DNA from 2 places in the Bradyrhizobium sp. USDA 327 genome. Region 2 is predicted to be linked to the other one. Evidence: predicted binding sites of a transcription regulator. Region 2 holds the regulator's gene; the other holds the start of a gene.
The links. Region 2 encodes PhoB, which activates phosphate uptake and scavenging genes when phosphate is short. Its sites were predicted from a motif close to TGTCATNNANCTGTCAT; they were not measured.

Region 1: the regulator PhoB is predicted to act here: its motif matches at 5,936-5,952, upstream of ABIA42_RS20365 (YbhN family protein).

Annotation. Positions count from the first base shown of each region.
Region 1 covers NZ_JBGCCW010000001.1:4,319,474-4,334,756, reverse strand. Annotated here, with positions in the region: gene ABIA42_RS20385 (LysR substrate-binding domain-containing protein) at 1-612, opposite strand, end outside; gene ABIA42_RS20380 (MFS transporter) at 734-2,086, opposite strand; gene ABIA42_RS20375 (hypothetical protein) at 2,149-2,607, shown strand; gene ABIA42_RS20370 (hypothetical protein) at 2,645-4,597, opposite strand; gene ABIA42_RS20365 (YbhN family protein) at 4,682-5,764, opposite strand; gene ABIA42_RS20360 (ferritin-like domain-containing protein) at 6,193-6,699, shown strand; gene ABIA42_RS20355 (hypothetical protein) at 6,797-7,231, opposite strand; gene ABIA42_RS20350 (hypothetical protein) at 7,297-7,878, shown strand; gene ABIA42_RS20345 (YdcF family protein) at 7,941-8,540, shown strand; partial or broken gene ABIA42_RS20340 (PLP-dependent aminotransferase family protein) at 8,542-9,886, opposite strand; gene ABIA42_RS20335 (DUF1127 domain-containing protein) at 10,071-10,307, shown strand; gene ABIA42_RS20330 (universal stress protein) at 11,242-11,667, opposite strand; gene ABIA42_RS20325 (histidine phosphatase family protein) at 11,717-12,253, opposite strand; gene ABIA42_RS20320 (FAD-binding oxidoreductase) at 12,475-13,959, shown strand; gene msrB (peptide-methionine (R)-S-oxide reductase MsrB) at 14,048-14,560, shown strand; gene ABIA42_RS20310 (flagellar hook-basal body complex protein) at 14,849-15,283, shown strand, end outside.
Region 2 covers NZ_JBGCCW010000001.1:7,572,304-7,587,586, reverse strand. Annotated here, with positions in the region: gene ABIA42_RS35735 (Hsp33 family molecular chaperone) at 140-1,159, opposite strand; gene argF (ornithine carbamoyltransferase) at 1,310-2,245, opposite strand; gene ABIA42_RS35725 (aspartate aminotransferase family protein) at 2,245-3,453, opposite strand; gene ABIA42_RS35720 (GcrA family cell cycle regulator) at 3,912-4,424, shown strand; gene phoB (phosphate regulon transcriptional regulator PhoB) at 4,659-5,366, opposite strand; gene phoU (phosphate signaling complex protein PhoU) at 5,399-6,115, opposite strand; gene pstB (phosphate ABC transporter ATP-binding protein PstB) at 6,127-6,948, opposite strand; gene pstA (phosphate ABC transporter permease PstA) at 6,945-7,790, opposite strand; gene pstC (phosphate ABC transporter permease subunit PstC) at 7,795-8,784, opposite strand; gene pstS (phosphate ABC transporter substrate-binding protein PstS) at 8,962-9,975, opposite strand; gene ABIA42_RS35685 (ATP-binding protein) at 10,120-11,418, opposite strand; gene ABIA42_RS35680 (lysylphosphatidylglycerol synthase domain-containing protein) at 11,466-12,521, opposite strand; gene ABIA42_RS35675 (hypothetical protein) at 12,973-13,275, opposite strand; gene ABIA42_RS35670 (OmpA family protein) at 13,278-14,672, opposite strand; gene ABIA42_RS35665 (polysaccharide deacetylase family protein) at 14,837-15,283, shown strand, end outside.

The sequences.
Region 1 (15,283 bases), 3.3 Mb from region 2:
GTGGAAGTAGCGGCTCTCATAGGGCGAGTACATCACGAAGGGCTGGTCGTCGAAATCCTTGATGGCGATGCTGTCGGCGTTCGCCAGCGGATGCTTTCTCGGGATCGCCGCCAGCAGCGGCTCTGCAACGACGCGGCGGCTGGCGAGTTCGGGACGCGCGATAGGCGGCCTCAGCAGGCCGGCATCGATCTGGCCGGAGGTCAGTGCCTCGAACTGGTCGCCGGACACCATCTCCTTCAGCGAGAAATCGACCTCGGGCAGCTTGGCGCGGCAGGCGGCGACGAGCTCGGGCAGGAAGCCGTAGGCCGCGGCCGCGGTGAAGCCGATCTTGAGCGAGCCGATCTTGCCGAGCGCGATGCGGCGGGCGACTTGCGAGGCGCTTTCGGCAAGCTTGAGGATGCGCCGCGCCTCCGGCAGAAAGCTGCGCCCGGCAGGGGTGAGGCGCACCGAGCGGCTGGTGCGTTCGAGCAGCGGCGCATCGATGATGTGCTCGAGCACCTGGATCTGCCGCGACAGCGGCGGCTGCGTCATGTTCAGCCGCGCAGCGGCGCGGCCGAAATGCAGTTCCTCCGCCACCGTGACGAAGCAGCGGAGCTGGTTGAGGTCGAACATCGATACATGCCTTAGATGGATAAGGCGTTTCCCCGGCACTTCTAGCATCGATCACCCCCAATACAAAGACGGCGGCTGGTGAGCCGCCGCAAGTTGCCTGGTCAAGCTCCCGTGAGAGCCCTCAGGAGGAACCTTTGAGCACCACCCGCTCGATCTTGCCGACGATGACGAGATAGGCGAACGCCGCCACCAGCGCGTTGAGGCCGACGAACACAAGCGCGCCGTTGAACGAGCCGGTCGCGGCCAGAATGTAACCGATGACGATCGGAGTGGTGATCGAGGAGAGATTGCCGAAAGTGTTGAACAGGCCGCCGGAGACGCCGCCGGCCTCCTTCGGCGAAGTGTCGGAGACGACGGCCCAGCCGAGCGCGCCGATGCCCTTGCCGAAGAAGGCGAGTGCCATGAAGCCCACCACGAGCGCCTGTCCGTCGACATAGTTGCAGGCGATGATCGACATCGACAGCAGCATGCCGCCGACGATCGGGATCTTGCGCGCCATGGTCAGCGAGCCGGTCCCGCGCAGGATCGCATCGGAGATGATGCCGCCGAGCACGCCGCCGATGAAGCCGCACAGCGCAGGAAGCGTCGCGACGAAACCGGCTTGCAGGATCGACAGCCCGCGTTCCTTGACGAGGTAGACCGGGAACCAGGTCAGGAAGAAATAGGTCAGCGTGTTGATGCAGTACTGGCCGAGATAGACGCCGAGCATCATGCGGTTGGAGAGCAGCTGGCGGATGTGGTCCCACCCGGAGCCGGATTGCGCTGCGCGCACCTGCCTCAGATCGTTCCTGGGCGCATCGAGATCGACCAGCGCACCGCCGTTCCTGATGTAGTCGAACTCGGCCTCGTTGATCGAAGGGTGCTCCTTCGGGCCGTAGACGGTCTTGATCCAGGCGAGACCCATGACGATGCCGAGCGCACCCATCACGAAGAACACGAAGCGCCAGCCATAGGCGTGCGCGATCCAGCCCATCAGCGGCGCGAAGATCACGGTCGCGAAGTATTGTCCCGAATTGAAGAAGGCCGACGCGGTGCCGCGCTCATTTCCCGGAAACCAGGTGGCGACGATTCGAGCGTTGGCGGGGAAGGAGGGCGCCTCGGCAATGCCGACCAGGAAGCGCAAGCCGAACAGCACGATGATGGCGGTGCCGGCGCTGAAGAAGCCGACCCAGCCCTGTAACATCGTGAAGAGCGACCACACGATGATGCTGAAGGCATAGACGAGGCGCGAACCATAGCGGTCGAGCAGCCAGCCGCCCGGCACCTGCGCGATCACATAGGACCAGCCGAAAGCCGAGAAGATGTAACCCATGGCGACGGGATCGAGATGCAGCTCCCTGGAGAGCGCAGGGCCCGCGATCGACAGCGTGGCGCGGTCGGCGTAATTGACTGTCGTGACCAGGAACAGCATGGTCACGATGAACAGCCTGACGCGAGACCTCCTCACGTCCGCTGTGGACACCACTGCGCTCATCATGCGCCTCCTTAGAACTTGAACATTTCCTCGAGGCGAGTCCTAGAGGCGCGCGCGGCAGAGTGTCCAAGTTCAAGGGAGTATCGATCGATGCCGTCTTTGGATCGATGGGCCCAAGGCGCTGCGTGCGTTGTGGTACGGCGGTGCCACCGCCGTCAGTCTCGCATTTCGTCGCGTCTCGGCGATCACTGGACGGCGACGGCGGTCAGCTTGGCCGCATCCGGGAACATCTTGGAGCCTGGCAGATTTACCCTGAAGTCGAAACAGCCACGGTGATTGACATGCGCGTTCGTCTTCAAATCTCGGCCATGGTGTTCATGATGGCGCAAGCTGTGCTGTTCGGTGCAGGCATGCTGGGGATTCTGCTCAGTCCCCTTCGTGATGAGGCTTCGTTTTACATCCCGGTCATGATCGTCCTGAGCGCAATTGCCTCAGTTGCGATCGCTTGGGAAATCGCGCCGCGGCTGCAGATGCGTTACTGGCACAGCCGGGGCGTCGACCACGATTTCATTTCTGGCTGAGCTCCCAGCCGTCGCGCCGAAGCAACGGTGCCCGCCGCTACTGCCGCGCGCCCGGCAGCAGCGGCGCGAGCAGTCCGCGCGTTACGCCGGGCGGCACCGCATCGAGCCCCAGCACGGCGCTCGCGGCCGGCAGCGCCGCATCCGCCATCGCGGCGTGGCCTTCGGCGCTCGGATGCACGGCGCCGCCGTAGACGGCGGAGAGCACGCCCCAGGTCGCGTCGTGGATGTCGGTGGGCTGGCTCGCGGCCGGCAAGCCCTGCGGATAGGTCATCGCTGCGAAATAGCTGTCATTGGCGTCGCGGATCCAGCGCGCGCGGGGCAGGTAGGCGCGATATTCCGAGGCGCCGCGGCCGCACAGCATCGGCTGGCTCGCTGCGCTGACAATGTCCGGATTGAAGCTCTGGCCGTTCTCGGCAAAGCAAGCCCGGTCGAATTCGGGGTCATTGCCCGAATGGGCGCAGAAGCCATGATCGGCGAACGTGGCCTGGTGCGCATCGACGAAGGTCATGCGGTCGGATTCGGGATCGCGGCACAGCGCACCGCGGGTGCAGGTGGCGAGCCCTTTCAGCTGCGGCAGGAATTCCGTGTCGACGAAGGTGGAGACGCGGGCAAGGCGCTGCGGATCGGCGTTGAAGGACGGATGGATGTCGAAGCCGGCGCGGCCGCCGCGGCAGGGCACGCCGCCGTCGGCGAGCGCAGGATTAGCGTAGGAGACATAGACGACGCGCGAGAGGTCGCCGCCGACGAGCGGCTTCAACGCCTCGCGCAGCTTGACGAAGCTTTGCGGCAGCTCACGCGTCAGCGCATCGCGGGAATCATCGACACTGGCCATCACGCCGGAGCGGCGGAATAGCGTCCGCTCGGTCGCGGTGTCGACGATGACGTCGGCGACGAGGCCGGAGAAGTAGACATCGTTGGCGCCGACCGAAAGCAGCACGAGATCGAGCGTCCGATCGGGCTGGCGCTTCTTTGCCGCGGTGAGCGCTTCGCGCAGCTCGGCGACCTGCGCGTTCACGCTGGTGTTGCAGACGCCGGTCTTGCCGGGCGGGCATTCGCGGGCGCGCTGCGAGCCAAGCAGCCCGTCGGCAATGCTGGCGCCGGTGCAGGCGAGCGGCAGGAAGGTCACGGCGATGTGGGTGTAGCGCACCGCGAGCGCCAGCGCGGTGCGGGCTTGGTAACTATAGAGCGAGCGGTGGCAGGGCGCGTTGAACCAGAGCGCGCTGTAGCGCTGCCAGTTGGCGAGCGTATCCGGCGCCTCGCAGGCGCGGCCGCCCTTGAAGCCGTGGCGGCTCGGCCGGTAGTACTGTGCGCCTGCGGTACCGAGATAGGAGCGGAAGCAAAATCCTTCGTCCGAGAGTGCCAGCGGCCGGTCCGGATTGCCCTCGCCGGAGGCGATGCTGTCCCCGAGGCCAGCGACGAAAATGTCGCGGACACGGATCTCGGTCTGGAGGCGCTGGGTCGGATCGGAGCCGGCGGAGACATCGACGGTCGCGACCGTCTGCCTGCCGTAGCGGACGCGCAGATTGATCGGCTCGGCGCAGTCGAAGGTCGATTGTTGCGGCCCGTCGCCGTCGTCGAACGACCAGGCGCAGGTGGCGCCCACCGGCACCGCGCCGGTCAGTCGCACCGTCACCGGATGGTCGATCGGGGTGATGTAGTTCTCTTTGACGTTGTCGCGGGTACAGGGCTGGTTGACCCGGCCCTGGAGGTCGATGCAGAGCCGGTTGACCATGTTGCGGGCCCAGCCGCGGCCCTCGCTCTGCAGCTCCAGCGATTGCTCGGCGGCGAGGATGCTGCGGTTGCGCGCGTTCTCGACATGGAGCAGGAAGTCGCGTTCCTCGCGGAACAGCCGGAAGCGGTTACGCACCTCCCAATCGATCTGCATGGCCCCCGCATCCTGCGCGGCGGCGCGCTCGGACGGCAAGGCGGTCAAAAGCCCGGCGAGCAGCAGAGCGCCCGCGGCGAGAGTACGTAGGGATAGAGGGATCATGGCCCGGGTCTTCAACGGCAAAGTTGAGGCGGAAATAAGAGAGCATTGCTCCGCCGCCCGCAACCTTTGTCTGCGCCGGCTGACTTAGCGTTTGTTGGCCTGCCGCAGCAACCGCTCGCGCTCCATCGGTGTCACCTGCTTGGGCAGGTTGGCCTGCGCGCAGGCCTCGGCCAGCCGCCGCCGCTCCTGCCAGGGCTCGACCACGTTCATCCAGAGCTCGCGCGTGCCCATGATGGAGATGGCGAGGCCGAACGGGATCACGAAATAGAGGATGCGGAACACCAGCAGCGTTGCCAGAAGCTGCTCGCGGCCGAATTCGGGCAACGCCACCAGCATGGCAGCATCGAACACGCCAATCGAGCCGGGCGCGTGGCTGGCAAAGCCGATCAGGGTCGCCAGAATGAACACGACCGCGAGCGACATGAAGTCGATCGGCGGGTTGGCCGGCATCAACAGGTACATGGCCGTGGCGCAGAAGCCGAGATCGACCACGCCGATCAGGATCTGCACGAGCGTCAGGGGGGCCGAGGGCAGCACCACCTTCCAGCCCTTCTGGCCGAGCTCGCGGCGCTTGTCGCCCATACAGAGCCAGACCAGATAGGCGCCGATCGAGGCGAGGCCGCCGAGAGCGATCAGACGGTTGATCGACGAGGGGAGCTGATCCATCGCGGAGGCGGCATCCGGATGGATGGCCATGCCGATCGAGAGCACGAAGATGTTACCGAGCCAGAAGGTCAGGCCCGACAGGAAGCAGATTTTGGCGACGTCGATCGCGTTGAGCCCGTAGTCCGAATAGATCCGGAAACGGATGGCGCCGCCGGTGAATACCGTCGCGCCGATGTTGTGGCCGATCGAATAGGACGTGAAGCTGGAGAGCGCCGCGATGCGATAGGGCACGTGCTTCTTGCCGATCGTTCGCAGCGCAAAAAAGTCGTAGAAGGTCAGCGTGCAGAACGCGAAGAAGACGCAGATCGCCGCCAGCCCGATATTGCCGCGGGGAATCTCCGTCAACGCAGTCAGGATGACGCCGGTATCGATGCCCTTGAGGGTCCGCACCAGCGTGGTGATCGCGAAGGCGATGATGAAGATGCTCGCGGCAATTCCGAGCCGTCGCCAGCCGATCCATCTCTTGAAGCCGCGTTTCAGCGCGGGCAGCAGTCCGTGCATTCATCCTCCCGGCGGGGGGCAAAGACCGACCGGGCCAGGCATTGGCCGGTCGGACGCGATCATGGCCAAAGGCAGGCATCGATCGCTAGGCATGATCAAGTTCATTTAAGGCAAAATCAGCGGCTTGTGCAGCCCTTGACAACAATAGGTTCTGCGTTGGGCGGCCACTTTTGTCATACGTGGTTCACATCGGATGCGCGTTAAGCATATGAGTCGTGAAACCGGCGCCGCTCGCGCGTTTGGTGCGCCGACACGATTTCAGATCCTGGCGCCGTCCGCATTGTTCCAGCGCAAGCGGCTTCGGCGCTTTTTGGAACGTCGATGCCACGTGCTCGTTAGGCTTCATTAGCAATCGAACATGGCGGAATACGCGGCTTTTCGTGCAAGCCGGCGCCGCCGTGTTCCCGAAACCCGAGAGGATCGGAACGATGGGACTGTTCACAAAAGACATCAAAACCATGAACGACCTGTTCGTGCATCAGCTTCAGGACATCTATTACGCCGAACAGCAGCTCACCAAGGCGCTGCCGAAGATGGCAAGCAAGGCCACCGATCCGCAGCTGAAACAGGGCTTTTTGACGCACCTCGAGGAAACCAAGGAGCACGTCGCTCGACTTGAGGAAGTGTTCAAGATGCACGGCGTCGCCGTGAAGGCGGTCGACTGCCCGGCCATCGACGGCATCATCGAGGAAGCCGACGAGACCGCCGGCGAAGTCGCCGACAAGGCGGTGCTCGACGCCGCACTGATCAACGCCGCGCAGGCCGCCGAACACTACGAGATCGTGCGCTACGGCAGCCTGATCGCCTGGGCCAAGCAGCTCGGCCGCAACGACTGCGCCAGCGTCCTCGCCAAGACGCTGGAGGAGGAGAAGGCGACCGACAAGAAGCTGACGACGCTCGCCGAGAGCAAGGTCAATCTGCGCGCGGCGAGCTAGCCGTCACGGTGCAGCCGGGAAAGCGCTGCGCGGTCACGCGCGGCGCTTTCTTTTGACGTCTATGCGATGAGCGCGCTGGCGTGGGAGACAGAGCAGGTCAGCCGCGTCGCAACGCGAAATGCGCGCCGCAAAACGCCATTACGGCACCGAGGCAGAGCGCGGCGAGCCCGGCCAGCACGCCCGAGACGGTCGGGATCGGGCTCGGCGCCGAGGCCGCCTGGCCTGCTCCCGCAAGCAGCAGCACGCCGACCGCGATCAGGAATTGCCGCATCCTGTGCGGGATCTGTCCGGAGACGGCGCTCTGCATCAGGCTCGCCGTGAAATAACCGCCGGAGAAGCCGACCGTGGCGATCAGCCACCACGCGATCGCCGCGCCCGCGGGCATGAACTCATGCGTGTCGGAGCGCCAGAGGCCGCCGAGATCGAGACCATAGCGGGCGCCCAGCATGTGGACCGCGAGCGCGAGCAGCACGCCGGAGATCATAGCGGCGCCGAGAATCAGCCGGCGCGGAAAAAACGTCGTCTCAGCCATGCCTCGCTTGTAGGATGGGCGAGGGCGATCGCGCAAGCGGATCGCGAACGGGACCTGTGATCGATATGCCGGGAGCTGAAGCTGGTTCGGCCACGAGCTACGCCTACAAGGCCTCGCTGATCGGGTCGGCGCATCGTTTCGAGCTGACGGAGCAGGGGCTGTCCTGGCACATCGCCGGACGCTCCGGCCTGTGGCGCTACGACGAGATCTCGGCGATCCGGCTGTCGTTCCGCCCGGTCTCGATGCAACAGCACCGCTTCCGTGCCGATGTCAGCCGCACCGGCGGCGGGCGCATCGTGATCCTCTCGACGAGCTGGCAGACCGCGGCGCTGATGGCGCCGCAGGACAGCGGCTTCCGCGATTTCATTCTCGCGCTGCACGCGCGGATGGCGCAGGCCGGCAGCCGGGCCGAATTGAGCGCCGGCCTTGGCCGCAAGACCTATGCGGCGGCGCTGGCTTTCCTGGCGGTGCTGACGGTGGCGATGACGGGGCTGTTGATCCGCGCGCTTCTGATCGGCGAGTTCGCCGGCGCGCTGTTCATTGTCGGCTTTGCCGCGCTGTTCGCCTGGCAGGTCGGCGGCTTCGTGCGGCGCAATCAGCCGCAGAGCTACAGTTTCGATCGCGTGCCGAAGGCTCTGCTGCCTTAAGTGCAATCGGCCGCAATCAAACGTGACTTCGCCTCGCGGCGCCGGCGTCGCATCTTGCATTCATGTCAGTCATGGACCGCAGCAGCCGTCTGCCGACGGCAGAGGAGATCGCCAGAATCAATCGCACGCATCTGATCGACACGCCGCTCCGGCCAGCCGACCTGCTGTTCATGTTCGGCACCCGCGAAGATGTTGGCTTGCGGGCAGACACTGCCGCAAGGCTCTGGCGCGAGGGTCTGTTCCGCTGGTCGATTGTCAGCGGCGGTGTAACGCCGGGCTCGGAGCAATCCGAGTGCACGATCATCAAGGCAGCGATGATTGCGGCGGGCATTCCGGGCGACGTTATCCTCGAGGAGCATCGCGCGATGAACACCGGCGAGAACGTGATCTTCTCGCTGCCGATCATCGACGCGGCGCTCGGACGGCAGAACATCCGCAGCGTGATCTGCCTCGGCAACACCTGGACCGCGCGGCGTTACCCGATGACGCTTCAGCGGCACTGGCCGGAGGTCGAGAAGATGCTGCTCACTGTCGATAGCTTCGAGACGCCGCGTGCGCTCTGGCATACCGATGTCGAATTTCGTCGCCGCATGCTGCACGAATGGGACAAGATCGAGCCTTACAAGGCGAGGGGCTTTATCGCGGATTGGCCGGAGGTCTGAGCTACTCCGTCGAGTCGAAATCCTCTTCCTTGGTGCCGAGCAGCGAGGCGATCGTGCGCAGGCCGGAATCGAGCTGCTCGGGCGACGGCGGGGCGAGGGCGAGCCGCACCGCGTTTGGTGCATGACCATGCGCGATCGCGAAGGTCGAGGACGGCGTCAGCGCGATGCCGCGCCTTGCCGCCGCGGCGACGAAGGTCTGCGAGCGCCAGTGCGGCGGCAGCGTCAGCCAGAGATGATAGGAGCGCGGATCGGCGGCGAGCTGGTAGCCGGCCAGCAGCCTTGCGGCGGTCTGCTGGCGGCGCGCCGCGTCGATGCGCTTCAGGCGCGTCAGCTCGGCGACGGTGCCGTCGGCCATCAGCCGCTGCCCGGCCGCCAGCGCGTGGCCGGAGGCGATCCAGCCGCCGGTGCGGACCGCGCTCATGACGCTTTCGCGCAAGTGAGGCGGCGCGACCAGGATGCCGAGCGCGAGGCCGGGGCGCGACCTTCTTGGACAGGCTGTCGATCACAATGCAGCGGTCCGGTCCGAGCGCGGCCAGCGGCGTGTCGTCGGCGAGGAAGCCGTAGACGGTGTCCTCGATGATGGGAAGATCGAGCTTTTCGGCGACGCGCATGATGTCGGCGCGCCGCGTCGCGTTCATGGTGACGCCGAGCGGATTCTGGATGATGGGCTGGAGATACAGCGCCGACAGGTGCGCCTCGCGATGCGCCTTCTGGATCGCATCCGGCCGCGCGCCGTGCTCGTCCATCGGAATCGGGACCAGCGTCACACCTAGCCGCGCGGCGATGCTCTTGACGTATGGATAGGTCAGCGCCTCGACGCCGCAGCGGCCGCCGGTCGGAACGAGCGCCGCAAGCGCGGCCGCGAGCGATTGCTTGCCGTTGGCGGTGAAGAAGATCTGGTCCGCCTGCGGCGCAAAATCCTTGCGCGCGAGATAGGCGGCGGCCGCATTGCGCGCGCTCCTGGTGCCGGTGCTGGTGGAAACGCGCAGCGCGGACTCCAGTGCGTCGACGCGCTCCAGCCCCGCAAGGCTCTTGGCGATCATCGCCCATTGCTGCGGCAGCAGCGGGTAGTTGACCTCGAAATTGATGCGCGCCTCGGCCGGCTCGCGCGTCGTCTCGACCTGGCGCCTGATGTCGCCGGAGATGAAGGTGCCGCGGCCGACCTCGCCGACCACGAGGCCGCGGCGGAGCAATTCCGTATAAACCCGGCTCGCGGTCGAGACCGCGATGCCACGGTCATAGGCAAAATTGCGCTGCGGCGGCAGCCGGTCGCCGGGCCTTAACGTGCCGTTAGTGATATCGGCCGCAATGGCATCGGCAAGCTTCACGTACTCGAACTTGGACATTATTGCACCGAGAGCAATGTTTTGCTTGCTCCGAGAAGTGTACCGGAGCATTTAAGTTCCATCAAGTTCCGCGATTGAGCCGAGGAGAGCGAGAGCAATCCGACGGCAAATGAGGTGCAGGCGCTGACAGCGTCCGCGCCAACGACACTGCTTCGCCGCGCGGGACGACAGGCCGGAGAAGAAAATGACCACGATCTCGCAAACTGCCGGGCGGAGTTTACGCCCATCCTCGTCGGGCGGATTTTTCGGTACGCTCGCTCACGGCGTCACTGCGCTGTTCGACCGCATCGAGCGCCGCTCCGCCGTCAAGACGCTGAACGAGCTCGACGATCGCGCCTTGCGCGACATCGGCATCACGCGCAGCCAGATCGAGGACGCGGTGTACGGGCAGTTCAAGGCCGAGCTGACGCGGTATTTGTAAACCCCCACTCCCGTGTCCCGGACGCGCAGCAGCGCGTGAGCGTTGCGGCGCAGAGCCAGGACCCGGCAAGTCGTGCACTCGCTGCGGCATGGGCCCCGGCTCGGCAGCGCATCACTTCGTGCTGCGCAGCGTCCGAGGCACGAAACTTTCGTTTTGGCGCGGACGGCCTCAACATCGGCATTGCGTGGCAGGTCACCTGTCATTCGCATCTTCATTGCAGACACACCTTCGCATCCTCGCGGCTCATCTCGCCCGAGCTTTGCCTCAGTGCCTCACCCTCTGAAATGAAAGAGGGCGCAGGGAAGGCCGGGAGCCGGCTGGCACCCGCGGTCCACTGTGCGAGGTTTGCAGTCAGAAAATCTGCACAGCGGCATACAGGTGAAGCCAGGACATCCCGGCCTTCCCTGCGCAGTGGTTTTACGGCTTATGTCGCGCTCTCCCCGGGGAGCGATGCACTATTGCCCCCGTCGCCTTGCGGATGACTGACGCGCGTGCCCGGTCGGGCCGCCACATCACCGCAACACTTGGCGCACAGACCCCGGGCGCCAGGACCACACGATTTTGCCGTACGCTGGAATCACACCGGTCGTGTGCGCGACGGCTTTGCTCACAGTTGCCTGCCCTGCAAAACCCTTCGCGCCGATGTGACCCACGTCCACCGCCGTCCGGCCCGCGTTCGTGACGATCGCGATACGCCCCTCTTCCTTGGGCCGGGTCGCGCAACACATACGCCGTTTCCGAATTTCGGTAAAGCGGAATATTTTCGGTGAAGCGGATTGACCGGCATCTTGGGGGTTTGCCCGACAGGAAACGCAAAGTCTCGTAGCCCGGATGAGCGAAGCGACATCCGGGGAAGCGGCGTGAGCTGTCCTGGGTATCGCTTCGCTCACCCGGGCTACGAGCTGCACTCGCAATGACGGGGATCGATGGGTGCCTAGTGCCTGACCACCAGCACCGAGCATTTGGCGTAGCGCACGACGTGTCCGGCGTTGGAGCCGAGGAAATAGGTGCGCATCGCCGGCCGGTGCGAGGTCATCACGATCAGGTCGGCCTTCATCTGCGCGGCTTCCTCCAGGATCTCGTGGTAGATGCCGCCCTGGCGCACCACGCTGGAGATGCGGCTCGGTTCGATGCCGGACTCGCGCGCGACGATGGCGAGGGCCTCCTCCGAGGTCTGACGCTGCTGCTCGTCGAAATCGGCCGGTACGTACTCGGCCAGCATCACCGGCGTCATCGGCAGCACGTTGAGCAGGCGCACCGTGCCGCTCCAGGTCTGCGACAGCGTCGCCGCGGTTGCGATCGCCGGCTTGGCGAGATCGGTGTCGGCGAGGTCGATGGGCACGAGGATGGACTTGAACATCTGCGCCTCCATATCTTTCGGTCAGCACGTCTTGCCGTAGGTCGCGCGATCATCCCGATCGAAGCAGCTTGGGGCTGACGAACAGCACCAGCTTGCCGCGGCGGTAGGCCACGTCACCCCAATCCTTGACGTCAAAGTCGAAGATCGCAAGCCCCGCGGTGGGCAGGTTGTTGCTGAGCGCCTTGGCGCCGGCCGGGTCGCCGCCGCCTATCAGCATCAGGGCGACCTCGTGCATGCCGGGGTTGTGGCCGATCAGCAGCAACCGCTTTGGGTCGGCCGGGGCGGTTGCAGTGCGAATGGCTTCAAGGATTTCCGCGGAATCGGCGCCGTAGAGTTCCGGCAGGATCTCGACCTGCGGCACGGGGACGCGGTCCTTCATCGCCTCCCAGGCGATGTCCCAGGTCTGCCGGGCCCGCACGGCATGTGACACCAGCACGGTATCGGGGAAGGGGGGATGGGCGGCGATCCAGTCGCCCATCCGCGCAGCATCCTTGTGGCCGCGTTCGTCGAGCCGGCGGTCCTGGTCACGGCCGCTCGGCGCGTCGGTCTCGGTCTTGGCGTGACGCAGCAGCATCAAACGGCGCATGGCATTCTCGAATCGTTGTGTGTCCAGAATAATCTACGGGCGCGGGTCGAGAACAAGGTGACAAGCGCCGGACAGGTCCAAAAGCGCGATGAGATTGGGACGAATCGCCATCGCGCTTTAGAGTTATTGTTTTGAGCATGATCTCCGCACAAACGCATTTTGCGTTCGTCGCGAGGGAAAACCGCTGCACACTTCTCCGGATCATGCTCTAAGAAAACGACATGAGCGAGACTTTCACAAGCGTGTCCCAGGAAGAAGCCGGTCTTCGCGACCGCATGCGGCTGTCGTTCGATCTCGACGCCGACATCTGCGTCATCGGCGCGGGCCTTGCCGGCCTTTCCATCGCGCTGGAGGCGGCCCGGCTCGGGGCCAGCGTCGCGGTGCTCGAGGGCCGTCATATCGGTTGGAACGCCTCCGGCAACCAGCTCGGCACCGTGATGCCTGGCTTCGCGCTGCCGCTCGCCGACCTGATCGAGCGCATCGGCTTCGAGGACGCGCGCGAGTTGTGGGCCCTGTCGAAGGAAGGCGCAGAATTCGTCCGCGCCAACGCCACGGAAGAGAACATGCCGGGAATCGGCCTCAGCGAGGGCGTGCTGGAGGTCTCCAACGTCGATACCGGCGACCGGCTGATCAGCCGGTTGCAGATGCTGAACGAGGATTTCGATACCGAGGTCGAGGGCTGGCAGGCCGATCGCGTCCGCGGGCTGCTCAAGACCGACCGTTACTTCCACGGCGTGTACTATCCCAAAGCGTTCCAGGTCGACGGCCGGAAATATGTGCACGGCCTTGCGGCGCTGGCGCGGCGGGCAGGCGCCCGCATCTTCGAGGACACGCCGGTCGTCAGCATCGATCATTCCGGCATCCGCAAACGCATCGTCACACCCTCGGCACGGCTGCGCGCAACCCACATCGTGCTCGCCGGCAACATTCATCTCGGCGCGCCCCTGAAGCGCCTTTCGGAGACGCTGCTGCCGGTCTGGCGCTATGCCGGCATCACCGCGCCGCTCGGCGAGCGCCTTCATGAGATCATCGCCTTCAAGGGATCGGTGATGGATTCCGACGGCGTCGATCATTTCAAGATCGTCGACGGCGACCGGCTGATATGGGAGAGCCCGGAGACCACCTGGGCGGCACGTCCGCAGCGCTTCGCGGGCGCCGTCAGGCGGCGGATCCGCACGATCTTTCCCGAGCTCGGCAATGTCGAGATCACCGACATGTTCGGCGGCGCCACCGGCCAGACCGTGCACGGCATGCCGCAGATCGGCCAGTTGCGCAAAGGCCTGTGGGTGGCGAGCGGGTTCGGCCGCCAGGGCATGAACACCTCCGCCATGGCCGGACAGATGATCGCGCGCAGCATTCTGCGGGGCGATGAGCGCTGGCGGCTGTTCTCGCCGTTCGAGCTGGTCTGGGCGGGCGGCGCCACGGGGCGCGTCGCGGGCCAGCTGGTCGGGATCTGGAGCAGGGCGAGTTCCGCCGCGGCGGGCTCGCTCGCCCGCTATCGCGAACGTGCCAGGCTCAAGGACAGGGAACGCGAGGCCCGCCTCGCCAAAGCCAACCGGGCCGCCGGCACCGGCCCGCGCCGTCCGCCGCCCGGCGTTCGGCCGCGGCCAACCTCGCCGCCGAAACCTGCGGCCCAACGCACAGAACAGGGCAACATAGAACAGGGCACGGAACCGGCCCCTCACGAAGCCGGCATCTCGCGATAAGCGCCAAGAAAAATCCCGCCCGGAAGTGTAACGTCGACCGTTAGAGCCCGTATCTCAGGGCGTGGACTCCCCGCGCACGGAGAATGAGATGGTTGACCGCCGCATCCTGTTGACGACTGTCGCCGGCCTGTTTGGCCTTTCGGCCTTTCGCTGGCTGAGAGCATCCCCCGCCGAGGCCGGCGAGAAGGCCGCGGAAAAGTTCGAGATTGTGAAGACGGAGGCCGAATGGCGTGCCCAGCTCACGCCGCAGCAATATGAGATCCTGCGCAATCACGGCACCGAGCGGCCCGGCTCAAGCCCGCTGCTGAAGGAGCACCGCAAGGGCATCTTCGCCTGCGCCGGCTGCGACCTGCCGCTGTTTGCGTCCGAGACCAAGTTCGAGAGCGGCACGGGATGGCCGAGCTTCTACCAGCCGATCGAGGGCAATGTCGGCAAGACCGAGGACCGGACCTACGGCATGGTCCGCACCGAGGTGCATTGCCGCCGCTGCGGCGGCCACCTCGGCCACGTCTTCGACGACGGTCCGAAGCCGACCGGCTTGCGCTATTGCATCGACGGTTTCGGGCTGGTCTTCCATCCCGCGGCGGCGTCGGCGACGTAAGTCTTTCTCGTCGTCATTCCCGGACGGTCCGCAGGACCGAACGATGGTGCAACCGCGCACCTGAGGATCTCGAGGTTCCGGATTCGATGCTGACGCATCGCTCCGGAATGACACTCGCCCCGGCAATTGTTGCCGGCCCGGCAATTGTGCCCCGGTCGTCCGACCGGGGCCTTTTTGTTTAAGTCATTGATTTCCTAAAGATCCCTGCATTGGCATAGGCCTTGCGACGTCTCTCCCGACTGCGGCCATGGTCGACCGGCCGCCGGGATCGGATTTGGAGACAAAGTTATGGGTATCTTCGATGCAATGAACACCTCGGTGGGTGGCCTGCAGGCGCAGTCGTTCGCGCTGCAGAACATTTCCGGCAACATCGCGAACTCATCCACCACCGGTTACAAGGGCATCGGCACCAGCTTCGTCGACCTCATTCCCGACTCATCCGTCCCGAGCAAGCAGGTCGCAGGCGGCGTGCAGGCCAACGCGAAGGCCACCATCACCACGCAGGGCACGATCTCATCCTCTACCGTCGCCACCAACATGGCGATCACCGGCGACGGTTTCTTCTCGATCCAGAAGGCGAGCGGCGTCGTCGACAACGTGCCGGTGTTCACGGGGGTCACCTACTACACGAGGCGTGGCGACTTCCAGCTCAATGCCAACGGCAACCTGGTCAACGGCGCCGGTTATTACCTGATGGGCGTCACGGTCGACCCGAAGACCGGC
Region 2 (15,283 bases):
TAGGGCGGGCAGAGGCGCAAAGCGCCATGCCCACCATTCCGGTCATCGCAGGACATGGTGGGCACGCTCCACTTTGCCTACCCTACGATGTCCGAACCTTTGGCGAGCTGCCCCACATCGTCCTTGCGAGGATGCCGCGTCAGGCGTCTTCCACGCCCGCCTCGTGGGGCGAGAACTGGTACACCGACGAGCAGAACTCGCAGGTGACGACGACCTTGTCGTCCTTGACCATTGCAGCACGATCGTCCGGCGAAAAGCTCTTGAGCATCGAGGCGACCGCATTGCGCGAGCAGGAGCACTGCGCCTTGAGGACCTGCGGATTGAACACGCGCACGCCGCGCTCGTGGAAGAGACGGTAGAGCAACCGCTCGCCCGAGAGTTCGGGATCGATCAGCTCGACGTCTTCGACGGTCTCCATCAGCGAACGCGCCTCGACCCAGGCGTCGTCTTCGGCGACGCTGTGCACTTCGACACCTTCAGGCGCATCGCCGGGATGCAGATCGGCCTGCCGGGCGCGCTCCGGCGCCTTCGGCAGAAACTGCATCAGCATGCCGCCGGCCCGCCAGCGATGCTTGCCGCCGTCGCTCGAGCGCCACTCCTCGCCGACCGCAAGGCGCACGCGCGTCGGAATCTGCTCGGAGCGGAGAAAATATTCGTGCGCGGCGTCTTCCAGGCTACCGCCGTCGAGCGCAACCAGACCCTGGTAGCGGCTCATGTCGGGGCCCTGGTCGATGGTCATGGCGAGATGGCCGCGGCCGAGCAGCGTGCCAGACTGCATGCCAGCGTCCTTGGCCTCGCCGAGGCGCTCGGCGTCAAAGCGGGCATAGGCGCGCAGGCGATCCGGCGCCATGTAGTCGACGACCAGGAACGACACCGGACCGTCGGTCTGAGCCTGGAGAATGAAGCGACCTTCGAATTTCAGCGCGGTGCCGAGCAACGTCGTCAACACGATGGCTTCACCGAGCAGCTTGCCGACGGGTGCGGGATAATCGTGCTTGGTCAGGATATCGTCGAGCGCCGGGCCGAGCCGCACCAGCCGCCCGCGCACATCGAGCGCATCGACCTCGTAAGGCAGCACGGCGTCGTCGATCGGAACCGCCGATGGTGCGCGAACCGGGCCTTCTGGCCCGGTTTTCATGTCAGGGGATTGGGAAACCATGGCGCGTTATCTGGGGTCGGAGGGCTGAGAATGGAAGGGGGCGGCTACCACCACATATTCCGCTATCGTTCCGGACAAGCGAGCGGAGCGAGCGCTGATCTGCGACGACAGCGGCGCGCGGGGCGACAGCAACGCCACCACACGCCCCCGCTATTTCACCGCGTCGAAGCACCAGGCCAGAATGCCCTTCTGCGCGTGCAGGCGGTTCTCGGCCTCGTCGAACACGACCGATTGCGGACCGTCGATCACTTCATCCGTGACCTCCTCGCCGCGATGGGCTGGCAGGCAGTGCATGAACAGCGCATCGGGCTTGGCCAGCGACATCAGCTTGGCATTGACCTGGTAGGGCTTGAGCACGTTGTGGCGGTGCTCGCCCTCCTTGTCGCCCATCGACACCCAGGTGTCGGTGACGACGCAATCGGCGCCGCGCACGGCGGCTTCCGGATCGGTGCCGAGCACGATCGGCGCGCCTGACGTCTTGATCCAGTCGCGCATTGCCTTCTTCGGCGCGAGCTCCGGAGGTGTTGCGACGTTGAGCTGGAATTTGAAGCGCTCGGCGGCGTGCGCCCAGGACGCCAGCACGTTGTTGTCGTCGCCGGTCCAGGCCACCGTCTTGCCCTCGATCGGGCCGCGATGCTCCTCATAGGTCATGAGGTCGGCCATCACCTGGCAGGGATGCGACCGCCGCGTCAGGCCGTTGATCACGGGCACGGTCGCATAGGCCGCGAGCTCCAGCAGCGCCTCGTGATTGAGGATGCGGATCATGATGGCGTCGACATAGCGCGACAGCACCCGCGCGGTGTCGGCGATGGTCTCGCCGCGACCGAGCTGCATCTCGGCGCCGGTGAGCATGATGGGCTCGCCGCCGAGCTGGCGCATGGCGACATCGAACGACACCCGCGTCCGCGTCGAGGGTCGCTCGAAGATCATCGCCAGCGTCTTGCCTTCGAGCGGCCTGACCGGCTGGTGCGCCTTCTGCTTCGCCTTCATGGCGGACGAGGCGGCGAGCATGCTCTTGAGCTCCGACAGCGGCAGCTCGTTGATGTCCAAAAAGTGCTTTGGAGCTTTATTGGGCGTCTTGCTCATCAGCTTGCCGCCCGCTTGGTCTGGCTGGACGAGATCGCAGTGCAGGCGCGTTCGAGCCGCCCGACGCTGTCCTCGATCTCCGCCTCGGTAACGATCAAGGGCGGCAGGAAGCGCACGACATTGTCGCCGGCTCCGACGGTGAGCAATTTTTCGGCGCGCAGCGCCGCGACGAGATCGCCCGAGGGCACCACGGCCTTGATGCCGATCAGGAGCCCCTCGCCGCGCACCTCGCTGACGACATCTGAATGGCGATCGATCACGGAGGCGAGCTTCTGCTTCAGCAGCAGCGACATTTTCTGCACGTGGTCAAAGAAGCCGGGCTTGAGCATGACGTCGAGAACGGCGTTCGCAGCCGAGATCGCGAGCGGATTGCCGCCGAAGGTCGAACCATGCGAGCCCGGCCCCATGCCGCGCGCAGCGTCGGCGGTGGCGAGCACCGCGCCGATCGGGAAACCGCCACCGAGCGCCTTCGCCAGCGACATCACGTCGGGCACAACACCGGTACGCTTGTAGGCAAAGAGTTCGCCGGTGCGGCCCATGCCAGTCTGCACCTCGTCGAAGGCGAGCAATAGGCCGCGCTCATTGCAGAGCTCGCGCAATGCCTTCAGGAACGTGGGAGGCGCAGAACGAACGCCGCCCTCGCCCTGGATCGGCTCGATGAGAATGCCAGCGGTGTGCGGGCCGATCGCCTTCTTCACAGCTTCCAGGTCGCCATGCGGCACCTGGTCGAAGCCGTCCATCGGCGGGCCGAAGCCCTCGAGATATTTTGCAGAGCCGGTGGCGGCCAGCGTCGCCAGTGTGCGGCCATGGAAGGCGCCCTCGAATGTGATCATGCGGTAGCGCTCAGGATGCCCCTTGGAGAAGTGATGGTGGCGCACCAGCTTGATCACGCCTTCCAGCGCCTCGGCGCCGGAATTGCAGAAGAACACGAAGTCCGCAAAACTCTCATTGCACAGACGCGCCGCGAGCTTCTCGCCGTCCGGGCTCTGGAACAGGTTCGACATGTGCCAGAGCTTCGTCGCCTGCTCCTGCAACGCCTTGACCAGAGTGGGATGCGCATGGCCGAGCGCATTCACCGCCACGCCGGAGGTGAAATCGAGATAGCGATCCCCATTGGTTGCGATCAGCCAGCAGCCTTCGCCGCGCTCGAAACCGAGGTCGGCCCTGGCGAAAACGGGGAGCAAATGCGGCGCGGCGCTGTTCGTCATGACGTCACTTGAATGTTGCGGACGGTGTGACGCGCGCATTACGCAACGCACCATTGACCGGCCCGGAAAACGAAACGTGCCGCCTTTTAAGGGCGGCACGTAGGACTATCTTATGCCTGGCAAGACGGGTGTCAATGCCGCCCGGAAAGCCCCGCGAAACGCTGAATCCGTAGTCTTGCGGTGCCGATTTCGCGGGATTTTCACCACGGAACATGTGGACGCGAGTCGGCGGACTCTTGCGCGGGAGTCACGCCATATTGTAGCGTTTGGACTGTCAGATACGACATCTCGTGCAGCAGTTCTGATCCCTTAAGTCCTCATGTACCGGCGTAAACGTTCGGGCGTCTTGAGCGCGCCCGGCGAGCCTTAAGGGATTCTGGCCGCACGGGTTTTTCAAGGCTTAGGCAATCGCTGCGAAGGCCCCAGGATGGTAGGCGCGCAGCGAGGGAAAGGGTGCAATGACGGTTTTGACCTGGTCCGATGATCGCGTCGAGCAGCTGAAGAAGCTTTGGGAGGCCGGACTTTCGGCCAGCCAGATCGCGGCGGAGCTCGGCAATGTGACCCGCAATGCCGTGATCGGCAAAGTGCACCGGCTCGGCCTGTCCGGCCGCGCCAAGAGCCCTTCGTCGGCAGCGCCCCGGCCGCGCAAGGCGCGGCCCGCGCAGCACATGATGCGGGTGACCCGCCCCGTTGCCCGCGGCAACACCGCGCTGGCGCAGGCCTTCGAGGTCGAGGTGGAGGCCGAACCCGTCACCTACGACAATGTGGTGCCGATGAACCAGCGGCTGTCGCTGCTGGAGCTGAACGAGGCGACCTGCCACTGGCCGGTCGGAGATCCCTCGAGCCCGGATTTCTTCTTCTGCGGCGGCAAGGCGCTCTCCGGCCTGCCCTATTGCGCCCAGCATTCGCGCGTGGCGTATCAACCCGCAGCGGATCGCCGGCGCGCGCCGGCGAAGCCGGGCACGCGGTGAGTTTGCGGATTTAGCTGACTGCAGCCGTCACACGATGACGGCTCGACTTACTCGGTGTCATCCCCGCGGAGGCGGGGATCCATAACCACAGGGCGCAGTGATTGCGCGAGATGGCTACTGCGAGTCTTCGCCAAACCACGTCTTGTGGTTATGGATCCCGGGCTCGCGCTACGCGCGCCCCGGGATGACGGCCAAGATTGTTGCCGCGGCTCGCTAATTCGACATCCACAAAACTCAGGTCTGCTCCGCCTTCGCGAACCGATCGTCCAGCGCATAGCCGGCGCCACGCACGGTGCGGATCGGATCCTGCTCCCGGCCGAGATTGAGCAGCTTGCGCAGGCGGCCGATGTGGACGTCGACAGTGCGCTCGTCGATGTAGATGTCGCGGCCCCAGACGCTATCGAGCAGCTGCTCGCGCGAGAACACGCGGCCGGGATGCTCCAGGAAGAACTCCAGCAGACGATATTCGGTCGGGCCGAGATCAATCGGCCGGCCCGAACGCGCCACGCGGCGCTTGTCGCGGTCGAGCTCGATGTCGCCATAGGCGAGCACGGTGGCGAGCCGCTCGGGGCTGGCGCGCCTGAGCAGGCCCTTCACGCGCGCCAGCAGCTCCGGCACCGAGAACGGCTTGACGATGTAGTCGTCGGCACCGGTCGCAAGTCCCCGCACCCGCTCGCTTTCTTCGCCGCGCGCGGTCAGCATGATGATCGGAAGCTGCTTGGTTTCGGGACGGGTGCGCAGCCGCCGGCACAGCTCGATGCCCGACAGGCCCGGCAGCATCCAGTCGAGCACGATCAGATCGGGAATGTGCTCCTTGAGGCGGGTGTCGGCATCATCGCCGCGCATCACCGTCTCAACGTCATAGCCGTCGCCTTCGAGGTTGTAGCGAAGAAGCTCGGTGAGAGCTTCCTCGTCCTCAACCACCATAATGCGTGCGCCCATGTTGTCGTCGCTCCTTGGGTATTCGGCACCGTTTAGGTATTCGGCACCGTCGTGGCGAAGGTCGTCATGTCGCCCTTCGGCCGCTTGTCGGTGATCGCCTGACCCTCGATCATGTAGAATACGGTCTCGGCGATGTTGGTGGCGTGGTCGCCGATCCGCTCGATGTTCTTGGCACAGAACATCAAATGGATGCAGAACGAGATGTTGCGCGGATCCTCCATCATGTAGGTGAGGAGTTCGCGGAACAGCGAGGTGCAGATGGCATCGACTTCCTCGTCGCCCTTCCACACCGCCATCGCTGCCGGCAGATCGTGCGCGGCATAGGCGTCCAGCACCGACTTGACCTGCTGCTGTACGAGGTCGGTCATGTGTTCCAGGCCGCGGAACAGTTTCAGCGGATGAAAATCCGTCTCCAGCGCTGCGACGCGCTTGCCCATGTTCTTGGCGAGATCGCCGATGCGCTCGAGATCGGTCGCGACGCGCATGGCCCCGACGATCTCGCGCAGATCAACGGCCATCGGCTGGCGGCGGGCGATGGTGAGCACGGCGCGCTCCTCGATGCGCTTCTGCAGCGTGTCGAGTTCGGCGTCGGTGGCGACGACGCGTTGACCGAGCGCGACGTCGCGGCGGATCAGCGCGTCGACGGAATCGACGATCATGCGCTCGGCGATGCCGCCCATCTCGGCGACCAGGCGGGTGAGTTCCTGGAGGTCGGTATCGAAAGCCTTTGCGGTATGTTCAGAACCCATGTTCCGTCTCCTCAGCCGAACCGGCCGGTGATGTAATCCTGCGTGCGCCGGTCGGTCGGCGACGTGAAGATCTTGCTGGTGTCGTCGAACTCGATCAGCTCGCCGAGATACATGAAGGCGGTCTTGTCGGAGACGCGGGCCGCCTGCTGCATGTTGTGGGTGACGATCGCGATCGTGTAGTTCTCGGACAATTCCTGGATCAGCTCCTCGACCTTGGCGGTCGAGATCGGGTCGAGCGCCGAGCAGGGCTCGTCGAACAGGATCACCTCGGGCCGCACCGCGACGGTACGGGCAATGCAGAGGCGCTGCTGCTGGCCGCCGGAGAGCGACAGGCCGGAGGCATTGAGCTTGTCCTTGACCTCGTTCCACAGCGCGCCGCCGCGCAGCGCCTTCTCCACGCGATCGTCCATCTCCGATTTCGAGATCTTCTCGTAGAGGCGGATCCCGAAGGCGATGTTCTCGTAGATCGTCATCGGGAACGGGGTCGGCTTCTGGAACACCATCCCGACCCGCGCGCGCAGCAGATTGAGGTCGAGCTTGGGGTCGAGCATGTTGGTGTGGTCGAGCATGAGCTGGCCGGTGGCGCGCTGGCCCGGGTAGAGGTCGTACATCCGGTTGAAGATACGCAGCAGGGTCGACTTGCCGCAGCCGGACGGGCCGATGAAGGCCGTGACGCGATTGGTGCCGAGCGCCAGATTGATGTTCTTCAGCGCATGATGCTCACCGTAGTAGAAATTGAGGTTGCGCGCCGTGACCTTGGCAGGCGCCTCGGGCAGCGGCTGCGAGCCGGGGTGAACGGTCGGCGCGCTTACGGAAACAGACATTTCACTCATTTTGCGGTCCTCTCGGCACCAAGGATGCGGGCGCCAATGTTCAGGGCAAGCACAGTCAGGGTGATCAGCAGCGCACCGCTCCAGGCGAGTTGCTTCCAGTAGGCGTAGGGGCTCTGCACGAAGTTGTTGATGGTCACCGGCAGGTTGGCCATCGTCTTGTCCAGGCCGAGGCTGAAGAATTGGTTCGACAGCGCGGTGAACAGCAGCGGCGCGGTCTCGCCCGCGACGCGAGCAGTGGCCAGCAGCACGCCGGTGATGAGGCCCGAGCGCGCCGCACGGTAGGCGATGCGCTTGATCACCAGCGAGCGCGGCAGCCCGAGCGCGGAGGCCGCCTCACGCAGCGGGTTCGGCACCAGCAGCAGCATGTCCTCCGTGGTGCGCACCACGACCGGGATCACGATCACGGCGAGCGCCAGCGCGCCAGCGATTGCCGAGAAGCCTCGCATCGGCACCACGACCGCACCGTAGATGAACAGGCCGATGATGATCGAGGGCGCCGAGAGCAGGATGTCGTTGATGAAACGGATGACCGAGGTCAGCCTGTCGTTGCGTCCGTATTCGGCAAGATAGGTGCCGGCGAACATGCCGAGCGGCGCGCCGATGCCGACGCCGATCACGGTCATGATCAGCGAGCCGACGATGGCGTTGCGAAGGCCGCCCTCGGTCGATCCGGGCGGCGGCGTGTCTGCGGTGAAGACCTGAAGGTTGAGCCCAGCCAAGCCGTTGTAGAGCAGCGTGACCAGGATCAGCGCGAGCCAGGTGACGCCGAAGGCGGCGGCTGCGATGCAGAGGCCGCGGATGACGATGTCCCAGCGGCGGCGGCGCGAATAGATCGGGTTCATGGCTTCACTTTCCGGCCTTGGTTTCCAGGCGCATCAGCATCAGCCGCGCGGCCGCGAGCACGAAGAACGTCAGCACGAACAGGAGCAGGCCGAGCAGGATCAGGCCGGACTGGTGCAAGCCGTCGCTCTCGGCGAACTCGGATGCGATCGCTGCCGAGATCGTGGTGCCCGGGGCGAAAATCGATGAAGAGATGCGAAACGAATTGCCGATGATGAAAGTCACGGCCATCGTCTCGCCGAGCGCGCGACCCAGCGCCAGCATGACGCCGCCGATGATGCCGACGCGGGTATACGGGATCACCACGCTGCGCACGACTTCCCACGTGGTGCAGCCGACACCGTAGGCGGCTTCCTTCAGCACCGGCGGCACCGTCTTGAACACGTCGACCGAGATCGAGGTGATGAAGGGCAGCACCATGATGGCGAGGATCAGCGCGGCATTGAACAGGCTGAGATAGGACGGGGGACCCGCGAAGATCGCGCCGAGCACGGGCACGCCGTCGAACACCCTGATCATGAAGGGCTGGAAGGTGTTGGCCAGGAACGGCCCCAGCACGAAGAAGCCCCACATGCCGTAGATGATCGAGGGAATGCCGGCGAGCAGCTCGATCGCCATGCCGATCGGGCGGCGCAGCCATTGCGGACAGAGCTCGGTGAGGAAGATCGCAATGCCGAGACCGACGGGAATGGCGATCAGCATCGCGATGAAGGAGGTGACGAGCGTACCGTACATCGGCCCGAGCGCGCCGAGCACGGGCGGATCGGCCGAAGGGGCCCAGCGCTGCGTCCACAGGAACGACAGGCCGTATTCCTTGATCGCCGGGAAGGCGCCCACGATCAGCGAAATGATAATGCCGCCGAGGATCAGCAGCACCGAGATCGCGGAAAGCCGCGTGACCCAGTAGAAGGTGACGTCACCGAGCTTGAACGCGCCCAAGGCCTTGGCGCGATCATACGGTCCGGCGTCGTCGATTGCATCGCTCTGAACGGCCATCTCTGCCACGCCGATCCCCTGTTTTGCCTTACGCCATCTGCATGCCGCCAAAGGCGGTCGTTTTCGACGGTTTGCCGCGTCGTTCCGGGTGGTCTCAAGGACCCGGAATCCTGGGATTCCGGGCCGTTCTTTCACTCGCGCCCGCCGAGGCGGAGCGCGAGTTTCAGTACGCTGCAATCAGCTCTTGATCTCGGCAGCCCACGTCTTCTCGATCTGCTTCACGACCGTGTCGGGCATCGGGATGTAATCGAGCTCCTCCGCCATCTTGTCGCCCTTCTCGAACGCCCACTTGAAGAACTTGATGGCTTCCTGGGACGCCGCCTTGTCGGTCGCATCCTTGTGCATCAAGATGAAGGTCGCGCCGGTAATCGGCCACGACGTTTCACCGGGCTGGTCGGTCAGGATCACATAGTAGTTCTTGGAGCCGGCCCAGTCGGCGTTGGCGGCTGCTGCCTGGAAGGCCGCAACGGTCGGCTGCACGGTCTTGCCGGACTTGTTGATCAGGGCACCGTAGGTCAGCTTGTTTTGCTTGGCATAGGCATACTCGACATAGCCGATCGAGTTCTTGGTCTGGCTGACATTGCCCGCGACGCCTTCATTGCCTTTGGCGCCAACACCCGTTGGCCACTCGACCGCGGTACCGGCACCGACCTTTGTCTTCCACTCGGCATTGGTCTTCGTAAGGAAATCGGTCCAGATGAACGTGGTGCCGGAGCCGTCCGACCGACGCACGACGGTGATGGCGTCCGAGGGGAGCTTCACTTTGGGATTAAGCTTGGCGATCGCCGGGTCATTCCATGTCTTGACCTTGCCCAGATAGATGTCGCCCAGCAACTCGCCAGAAAACACCAGCTCGCCCGACTTGATCCCTTCGAGATTGACGACCGGCACCAAGGCACCCATCGCCTGCGGCCATTGGATCATTCCGTCCTTTTCAAGTTGCTCAGGCTTGAGAGGCATATCGCTCGCGCCGAAGGTGACGGTCTTGGCCTGGATCTGCTTGATGCCGCCGCCCGAACCGATCGACTGGTAGTTCAGACCGTTGCCGGTCTCCTTCTTGTAGGCGTCAGCCCACTTCGAATAGAGCGGGAACGGGAACGTCGCGCCGGCGCCGGTGATGTCGGCCGCAAAGGCTGCCGTCGTCGATGCGGCGACCAAGCCAGCAGCGACCATAGTTTTGAGGAAATTCATGCTGGTCTCCATACAGGGGAGCGAAGCGCCATCCGCGCCCGATCGCGCTCCCCGCGCCGCCCGTTTAGGAGCGGTCGGCTGTGCTTTTACGAAGGTTTCATGACAGTTGGATGACGCCACCAAGCAATTGAATCCGCTTGGTTTTTAGGCCTGAGCCGAAATCTTCGCCTGGGGAAAACACGCCGTGAAAGTGGCGCCCTGCTTGGGCACGCTTTCAATCAGAAGCCGGCCGCGATGGCGGTTAAGAATATGTTTCACCAGCGATAATCCGAGCCCGGTCCCGCCTTGCGAGCGGCTGTCGCCGACGTCCACCCGGTAGAAGCGCTCGGTCAGCCGCGGCAGGTGCTCGGGCGCGATGCCGGGGCCGAAATCGCGGACCAGGACCCGGATTTCCTGAGTTCCATCAGTGGCGACGCCGGATGTCAGCGACACGATGACGCGGCCGCCGGAGGCGCCGTATTTGAGCGCGTTCTCGATCAGGTTCTCGAACAGGCGGAGCAGTTCCTCGCGGTCCCCCGCGATCATCACCGGCGGCTCCGGCAGATCGATCTCCACCTCGACCTGACGCTCGCGCGCCAGCGGCTCGAGCCCGTCGGCGACCTGGCGGATGATCGGTATGAGGTCGACCAGGGTGTCGGGCCGGACATGGGCCGACAGCTCGACCCGCGACAGCGACAGCAGATCGTCGATCAGGCGCGCCATGCGCGTGGCCTGGTTGTGCATGATACCGAGGAAGCGCTCGCGCGCCTTGGGATCGTCTTTGGCCTGGCCCTGGAGGGTGTCGATGAAACCCGACAGCGCGGCCAGCGGCGTGCGCAGCTCGTGGCTGGCATTGGCGACGAAGTCGGCGCGCATCTCCTCGACCCGGCGTAGCGGCGTCTGGTCGTGGAAGGTCATCAGCATGCATTTGTCGGCGCCGCCGAAGCTGGTCGGCACCGGAACCGGCGTGATCATGAGCTCCATCCAGCGATCGACCGGAACATGGTCGAGATAGGTCGCGCGCCGCGGCTCGGTGGTGGCGATCGCCTCGCGCAGCGCCGTGATGATCTCCGGCGAGCGCAGCGCGAACTGGGCGAGTTCGTTCCTGCGCAGCGCCGGTGCGAGCTGGGCGGCCGCGGCGTTGAGATGGATGACGCGGCCGGCGCGGTCGAGCAGCACCGCCGGATCCGGCATGCCGGCGACCACCGCAGCCACCGCCGCGCTCTCGACCGGGTTGATGCGCCTGACATCATCGCGTGAGGCGGCGGGATCGTGCAGCCGCCACGGGATCAGGGCAGCCGCCGCGATGCAGAGGAACACAATCGCGGCGTGCAGCGCGGACAATTCGCCGAGCGAGACCACGACGGACAGCGCCAGCGCCGCGGCGATCAGGATGACGGTCGAGTGGCGCAGCCGGTCGGACCAAGGCTGGGCGGGGGGAGAAGATGGGGCGTCGATCGCCATCGGGGCAGGCTTCTCCTGGAGGACTTGTCCTAAGGACCTGGCACCGGTCAGGCGCCGCTGTCGCTACGCTCTCGCACATAGGCAGCTTCACGCGCCGGGCCGGGGTCCAGCTTGAGCGCCGCCTGATGCAAGCGCTTCGATCGCGCGCCGATGATAACTTCGCGAAGCGTCAGCAAGATTACAGATAGGACGAAGGGAGACAGATAATAGAGGACGCGGAACAGCAGCATGCCGCCCAGAAGCTCCTCCCGGTCCATCTGCCAGAGGCCGACCAGCATGGCGGCGTCGAACACGCCGAGCCCTCCGGGCGAATGGCTGGCGAAGCCGAGCAGGGTGGCCGAGACGAAGATCACCGCGACCACGACGAAGCCGAGATTGGGCTCGTCCGGAACCAGGACATACATCGCCAGCGCGCAGAAGCCGAGATCGACGATGCCGATCGCGATCTGAAGCAGCGTCAGCGGGCCGCCCGGCAGCACCACGGTCCAGGGGCCGCGGCCGACCACCCGCGGCTGGGTCCAGACCCAGACCACGTAGCCGATCAGCGCCACGATGATCATCAGCGCCAGCGTCCGGTTCAGCCAGGGCGGGAGCTGGTCGATCGAGGCGGCGGCCTCCGGGTGATAGGAGATGCCGAGGCCGAGCACGGCGGCATTGCCCAGCCAGAAAGTCAGGCCGGCGAGGAAGCAGATTTTTGCGACGTCGATCGCGTTCAGCCCATAGGCCGAATAGATGCGGTAGCGCACCGCGCCGCCGGTGAAGACGCTGGCGCCGACATTGTGGCCGATCGAATAGCTGGTGAAGGCCGCGAGCGCATTGATGCGATAGGGCACATGGGCATGGCCGATCGCGCGCGTGGCGAAGAGGTCGTAGAAGGTCAGGGTGAAATAGCCCGCAGCGACGAACAGCGCCGCCATCGCGATCTGACTGGGCTCGGTGCTCTTGATCGCCTCGAGGACCTCGTTGAAATCGATGCCTCGCAGCATGTGGTACAACACATAGCAAGCGATGCCGATGACCGCGATGCTGATCACAACTCCAAGCTTATGCAGGACCTGCTTCTGGCGCAGAAACGACATCGCCCTGCGTATGGCTTCCAGCATCTAGACCTCGAACAACGCTTCGGCGGCCAGGGTGGCCGGCGGACAGGCGGACGACGCACAGGCACCCAGCGAACCCTCGCCGTGGGCTCCGGCATCGCGCATGCTCCCTGCCCCTCCACTAGCGCGTTTTCGGGCGGAGTGGAATTCGCCAATCCGAACAAAAACACGTGCCTTCAATATTTTAGGCAGGGTTACGGCTCCTGATGCACGATTTGGCGCTTTCGGCGGCAAGGCTTGACGCGAATCTCCATGGCAATCCTGCGCAGACGCCATGAAGTTTTGATGATTTCGGCCGCACAATGTTCCGTCACGCCTTAAGCCGACGTCAATCTATGGGGCAGTCCTGCCCGTTGAAAGAGGATGATCGAGGCGGCCAGTTGACGCGTTCTGACGCGCCGAAAGGCCGCGGCGGACGCGCCCCCCGTCCCTTCAGTGAGGGTGCGCAGCAACATCACAGAGCGGCTGGTGGCGCGGTGCGCGAGACCACGCGGTCGCGCAGCCACGCACCGATGGTGCAGCCGACGAGGTAGCACGCGAACATGATCAGGCCGAGATCGAGCCAGTAGCCAAAGCGGCCGGGGACCACATGGGCGAGCGAGGCCGCGACCAGCGCGGCGGCGAGCGCGGCGAGCCAGCGCGCCGTCACCTTCGAGGTGCCGTTGCCGCGCTGGACCACCGAGATCCAGCCCATGCAGAAGCCCAGCAGCAGCGAGCCGATCAGCCAGCCCAGATGGAACGAGACGAGATAGGGCATCGTCACCTCACCAGAAATTCGATACGGCGGTTCTGGGCCTTGCCTTCATCGGTGTCGTTGCCGGCAAGCGGCTGAGTGCTGCCATGGCCAACCGCGGTGAAGCGGCTGGCGGGCAGGCCGGCCTTGACCAGATAGTCGATCACCGCCTGCGCGCGCTTTTCCGAGAGAGCCTGGTTGAAGGAATCCTCGCCGTCGGCGTCGGTATGCCCGGCGATCTCGATATTGGTGGTGGGGCAGCGCAGCGCCGTCTCGATGAGACGATCGAGGATGCCGGCGGAGTCGGGATCGATGTCCGCACGCCTGGTCGCGAAACGGATCTTGCCCTTGGTCAGAAGCTCCGAGAACAATTGCTGGCACACAGTGCCGTCGACCGGGCCTGCCGCAGGCTTCACCGTGATCTCCGGCTTGTATTGCCAGTTTCTCGGGAAGTCCTTGCCGAGCCCTGCGCGGATATCGTTGGCAGCGCCTTCGTAGAGCGCATCGCCCGACAGCTTCACCTCGCGGTCGGAGACGACAAGCGTGCCGGTCGACAGCCGCGACAGCGCGCCGAGCGCTGGGACCACGGCCGTGCTGAAGGAGCCGGGTGCCCCGATGCTGGCCTTGAGGTTGTCGACGACCTTCTCGGTGAAGAACTTTCGCGCGGCGCTGGTGGCGATCGCCGCATGGACATTGTTGTCGGGAACATAGCCGGTCAGCGTCACGGTCGCGGCCACCGGATCCTTGTAGGCCTGGAAGATGTAGGGCGGCGCCTTGATGTCGTTGGCGGCGATCGAAAAACCTTCGGGCAGGTTCTTCAGCGCCGCCGCGATCGCCTCGCGGCCGCCGAGCTCGCGCGCCATGCCCGACAGATTGACCTTGGTGTCGGTTATCGTGATCTTGCCGTCCTTGAGCTTGCCGATCTGATCCAGCAACAGCATCGCGGCAGCCTCGAACCGCGGCGGCGCACCGCGGGCCAGCCCCATCTGGTCGGCCACCTCGACGCCGCCGACCTCCTTGCGGGCGGCCTCGGTCAGCCGGGCCTTCATCGACGGCAGGGGCGCCGAGCCCGACAGAGTCACCCGCACCACGTCGCGCTCGGCGGTCCAGACGAAGGGCTTGGCTTCGGGAACAAGGCGGGTCCGATCGTCGACCAGGCGGACGCCGGAGACAGTCTCGACCGCCATCACGGCGTCGCGGCGCCCCTCCTCGGAGAAGGCGTCCGCGGCCAGGCCGACGTCGCGGCCATCGACGACGATCCGTGTCTTGTCCAGAACGGTATCCTTCAGCGCAGCCGAGCTGCGCGCCGACAGATCGGCCTCGACCGGTAAAGTATTATTCCAGGCCGCAAATCCCCACATGACGGCCAGGGGGATCAACCCCGGCCACCATTTGCTGGCCCACCTGAAAAGCTTCTGCATTCGACGACCCGAACTCTGGAAACGGAGACAAAACAAACCCTTGGCAGGCTGTCAAACCGGAAATGCTGCCGTTCCGACGGCCCCGCCTGGACAATCGGAATAACTTTTTCTTCAAGGGTTCTTCCGTAAGTTGAGGACGGAATGCCAGAGTCCCCCAGCCGCTCATGAAACAACTGCGTAATAACGTCATCCGCGCCGGGCTGGGAGCACTCTATTTCAGCGGGGCGCACCACCTGCTGCGCCCACTTTTGTCGGGCGTCGGCGCCATTTTCATGCTGCACCACGTGCGGCCGGCCCGTGAGGCCGCGTTCCAGCCGAACCGGCATCTCGAAGTCACACCCGAATTCCTGCGCGCGACGCTGTGCCATTTGCGCTCGCGCGACATCGACATCGTCAGCATGGACGAGCTGCATGAGCGGCTGGTGCAGGGCCGATTCGACCGCCGCTTCGCCGCCTTTACCCTCGACGACGGCTATCGCGACAATCTCGACTATGCTCTGCCGGTGCTGCGCGAATTTGACGCGCCTTTGGCGGTCTATGTCGCGAGCGATTTTGCCGAGGGCACCGGACGATTGTGGTGGACGGCGCTGGAGGCCGTGATCGCCAAAGCC